DNA from 2 places in the Pseudoalteromonas sp. S3178 genome. Region 2 is predicted to be linked to the other one. Evidence: predicted binding sites of a transcription regulator. Region 2 holds the regulator's gene; the other holds the start of a gene.
The links. Region 2 encodes MetJ, which represses methionine synthesis genes. Its sites were predicted from a motif close to TAGACGTCTAGACGTCTA; they were not measured.

Region 1 (2,210 bases), on a different contig from region 2:
AGCGCTTAACAATTTACGAATAGGACTGGCGTTATTTTTTAAATACTCACCTTTAACCGTAAGCGCTTCGGTTCTAAATTGCTCTTCGGTGTAAGTAAGGTTTTGAAAAATATCGGCTTCAATTTCAAGTACTTTATCAAGATGCTGCTTTGAAAAGTTTAAATGGTAGTTTGTGTAATCATTAGTGGTGTAAGCACGGTTATCTACGCCTGCATTTTTAAATACGGCAGTGTATTCGTCTTGCGGGAATTTTTTAGAACCTTTGAACATCATATGCTCAAAAAAGTGAGCAAAACCAGTTTTACCTTCTTTTACTTCATTGCGCGAGCCAACCGATACCGGAATTTGCAGCGAAACTACATCTGGGTAATCGGTTTTAACTACCATTACACGTAAGCCGTTATCTAGCTCTTCAATTAAGTACTCTTGCGAAAATACACGTTCGTCAGCTTTTGTTGTTTGCTGTTGTTGTGCTGTTTGGGTGTTTTCGCTTTGCTGTGTTACGCAGCCAGTTAGCGCTAGTGATACCGCTAAGCTTGTTGCTAATAATTTAAATTTCATTATTGTCCCTTTTTAAATTGAGCAAATTTATTGTTAGGTTATTACCAGGGCCTGTTGATCTTTCAAGGTTAAATTTGCAGCAGTCTGTTTGGTATTTAGGCAAGGCAGAGCCTATACAGTGTGGTTATTCCCCATAAATAGGCGATAACGTAGCATTAATGCCAAACAGGCGCTTCCCAAAGGGTTCTTCCCAGGGGCTATTTACTCTTTGTTGCTCGGTTTTGACTTAGCCCACTAGGTTACAAATCTCGCGCCGCGATTAAATAGCCCCTAGTTTGAACAAATTTAATCCGCAAAGATCAACAGACCCTAACTCACATTCGATTATGCCTTAAAGCGAGTAAATGTAAGAGTTTTAGCCCATTTTTTATGTAAACAACTGTGTCAATCGGCCGGTTTATTAAATTATTAGTATGAATATTATTCAACCAAGTTGAAAAACTTTCATTAAATAAATCTATCTAGACGTCTAAATGGCTGCTATATTAAATTACATACATTGGACTAAGCTGGAATGAGGATTATGGCTTTATCACTTCAAGAGAAAATAGAAGACACCAAACAAGGTGTTTATCTCATTGGTACTACCCCGCCTAAAGTTGGCACCGATAAAGCGCAATTAAAAACCATTGCAGAAAAGCTATTAGGTCGCTTGCACGAAATTGAATACGACGGCGTAATAATTTACGACATTCAAGACGAAAGCAGCCGCACTAACCAAGCTCGCCCATTTCCGTTTAAGCAAACTGTAGACCCACGTGAATACAGCCAATTACTTCGTAATTTATCTGCTCAAGATGTAATTACATATAAAAGTGTGGCGCAACGTGGCGTAGGCGAATTTAAAGATTGGCTAAGCGAAACTAAAAACGACTACGATTTAAAGAATGTGGTTTTAGTGGGTAGCCCATCATCAGTAGGCGATATAAAACTAAGCCTACCCGATGCCTATAAAACATTGGCTGAGCAAAGTGATGACTTCTTTTTAGGTGGCGTTACTATAGCTGAGCGCCATTCAAGTAAACGAAATGAGCACGAACGGTTAATAGAAAAAACGGCACAAGGTTGCCAGTTTTTTATATCTCAGGCTGTTTATGATGGGCAAGCCACAATTGATTTAATCACCAGTTACGCGCGTACCTGCAAAGCACAAGGCATTACACCACAACGTATTATATTAACGTTTACCCCGTGCGGCGGCGAAAAAACCTTAGACTTTATGCAATGGTTGGGTATTTCAGTGCCAGAGGCCACTAAATGGCGCATGCTTGATGCAGAAAACACATTAAGTGAATCTGTACGTATTTGCCGCGAAAACCTCGACTTAATACTTAAAAGCTGTGCGCATCTTGATGTGCCACTAGGCTTAAATATTGAAAGCTTAACAAACCGTAAAGAAGAAATTGACGCATCAATAAACCTATACCGTTTATTAAAAGCGATTATGGAATTAAACCTAGCCGAAAAACAAATCGCTTAAAAGTTAAACTAAATTCACCCCCTTCTTTGCAAGCCTAATGGCTTGCTTTTTTAATTGAGCTTAAATTAAAAACGATTATGAGCTTGTAGTTAAGCTCATCATCTGAGCTCCCTTAACTTGCTGATTGACCTTGTAATTCATATGGCAGTACTATCTCTTAATTGTGAAC
Region 2 (2,210 bases):
GAATGACCATTGATATATTTAGTCGTCGAGTGAACAACAATATCTACACCAAATTTAATTGGGTTTTGCAGCGCAGGTGATAAAAACGTGTTATCTGCAGCAACAAGTGCCCCGCACTGCTTAGCTATATCAGTCACTGCTTTAATATCTGTTAAGCGCAGTACTGGGTTACTTGGTGTTTCAATCCATATTAATTTAGGTTTTATTGCTAAAATTTTATCTAAGTTTTCTTGCTTGGTTAAATCTAAAACTTCAAGCTTTAGTAATCCGCGTTTTTGCAAAGACGTAAATAAACGGTAGCTTCCACCATAACAATCATGTGGAATAACCAGTGTATCGTCATTATTTAATAACTGAGTCGCTAAATGCACGGCAGCCATGCCTGTGGCAGTAATAATACCGCGCGCACCACCTTCAAGTTCAGCCAATGTTTCAGCTAAGATATCGCGATTGGGATTACCGCTGCGCCCATAATCGTACTGACGCTTAGTATCAAAGTCGGCAAACGAATACGTAGTCGATAAATAAATTGGCGGAACTACAGCGCCATGGTGTTTATCTGCATCTACGCCATTACGTACTGCAATAGTCGCTTTGTTTTTTTCGCTCATATTCGTCACCTGATTAATTTGGATGTTTAGACGTCCAAAAGAGTAAGTTATCCATTTTGATAAGTCAAAGCTTTTAAAGCTCTAGATGGCTAAAAATAACTAACTTATAAAACTTGAATGGGGCTATATTTACAATTACAGCCGGCTTATTAAGATAGATTGGTATCTATTATTTGACTATCTTTTTTAAATCGATAGAATTTCACGCATATTTACACGCTTTTTACGCCGTGTGAGAAATTAATAATCTGAGGCAACGATACATCTTATGGCTAAATGGAATGGTGAGTATATTCACCCATACGCAGAACACGGGAAAAAATCAGAGCAAGTTAAAAAGATCACCGTTTCGATCCCGCTAAATGTATTAAAAGTTTTAACGGATGAGCGCACGCGCCGTCAAATAAATAACCTTCGCCATGCAACAAACAGTGAGTTGTTATGCGAAGCGTTTTTGCATGCATTTACAGGCCAGCCATTACCAAATGACGATGACTTACGTAAAGACAACGCAGAAAAAGTACCTGAAGAAGTTAAAAAGATAATGCAAGAAATGGGTTTAGAAGTGCCTATTTTAAACGAAGAATAAATCGTTACCTTTTTAATCAAAAACCTCAGCAATTGCTGAGGTTTTTTTGTTTTAGCATATACCTTTAAGCCATGTAATTTTCAGGTAAGTCAATTTGCGCAACACCCGATTCTACCGCAGCTACAGCTACAGCTTTAGCTATACGAGGTAGTAGGCGCGGATCCATTGGCTTAGGAATAATGTACTGTGCACCAAATTCAAGCTTATCAACGCCCGCAGCTTTTAATACTTCTGCTGGTACTGGCTCTTTAGCAATACTACGAATAGCTTCTACCGCAGCAATTTTCATTTCATCGTTAATAGCGCTTGCGCGTACATCTAGTGCACCACGAAAAATAAACGGAAAACATAAAACGTTGTTAACTTGGTTAGGGTAGTCAGAGCGCCCCGTAGCCATAATTAAGTCGTTGCGTGCACCATGAGCAAGTGCAGGATCGATCTCAGGATCTGGGTTTGAACATGCAAACACCACAGGTTTTTCTGCCATTAGCTTTAGATCTTCAGCTGCTAGCAAGTTAGGGCCAGAAACGCCTACAAATACGTCAGCGTCTGCAATTACATCTTGTAAAGTACGCTTATCGGTATTGTTAGCAAACAGCTGCTTGTATTCGTTTAAGTCATCACGACGTGTATGAATAACACCCTTACGATCCAACATATAAATATGCTCGCGAAGTGCGCCACACTTAATGAGCAGCTCCATACACGCCACGGCAGCAGCGCCTGCACCTAAACATACAATAATCGCATCTTCAATTGACTTACCCTGCACTTCTAGCGCGTTTAGCATGCCAGCAGCAGTTACAATAGCAGTACCGTGCTGATCATCATGAAAAACCGGAATACTACAGCGTTCAATTAATGCTTTTTCAATTTCAAAACACTCTGGTGCTTTGATATCTTCAAGGTTGATACCGCCAAACGTATCAGCAATATTTGCAACAGTATTAATGAAATCTTCAGTCGTACGATGCTTAACTTCAATATCGATTGAATCAAGCCCAGCAAAA

Region 1: the regulator MetJ is predicted to act here: its motif matches at 1,024-1,041, upstream of CWC11_RS14740 (methylenetetrahydrofolate reductase).

What each region holds. Positions count from the first base shown of each region.
Region 1 covers NZ_PNCW01000053.1:11,946-14,155, forward strand. The annotation lists gene CWC11_RS14735 (M16 family metallopeptidase) at 1-561, opposite strand, end outside; gene CWC11_RS14740 (methylenetetrahydrofolate reductase) at 1,085-2,041, shown strand.
Region 2 covers NZ_PNCW01000030.1:123,830-126,039, forward strand. The annotation lists gene metB (cystathionine gamma-synthase) at 1-611, opposite strand, end outside; gene metJ (met regulon transcriptional regulator MetJ) at 880-1,200, shown strand; gene CWC11_RS09945 (malic enzyme-like NAD(P)-binding protein) at 1,265-2,210, opposite strand, start outside.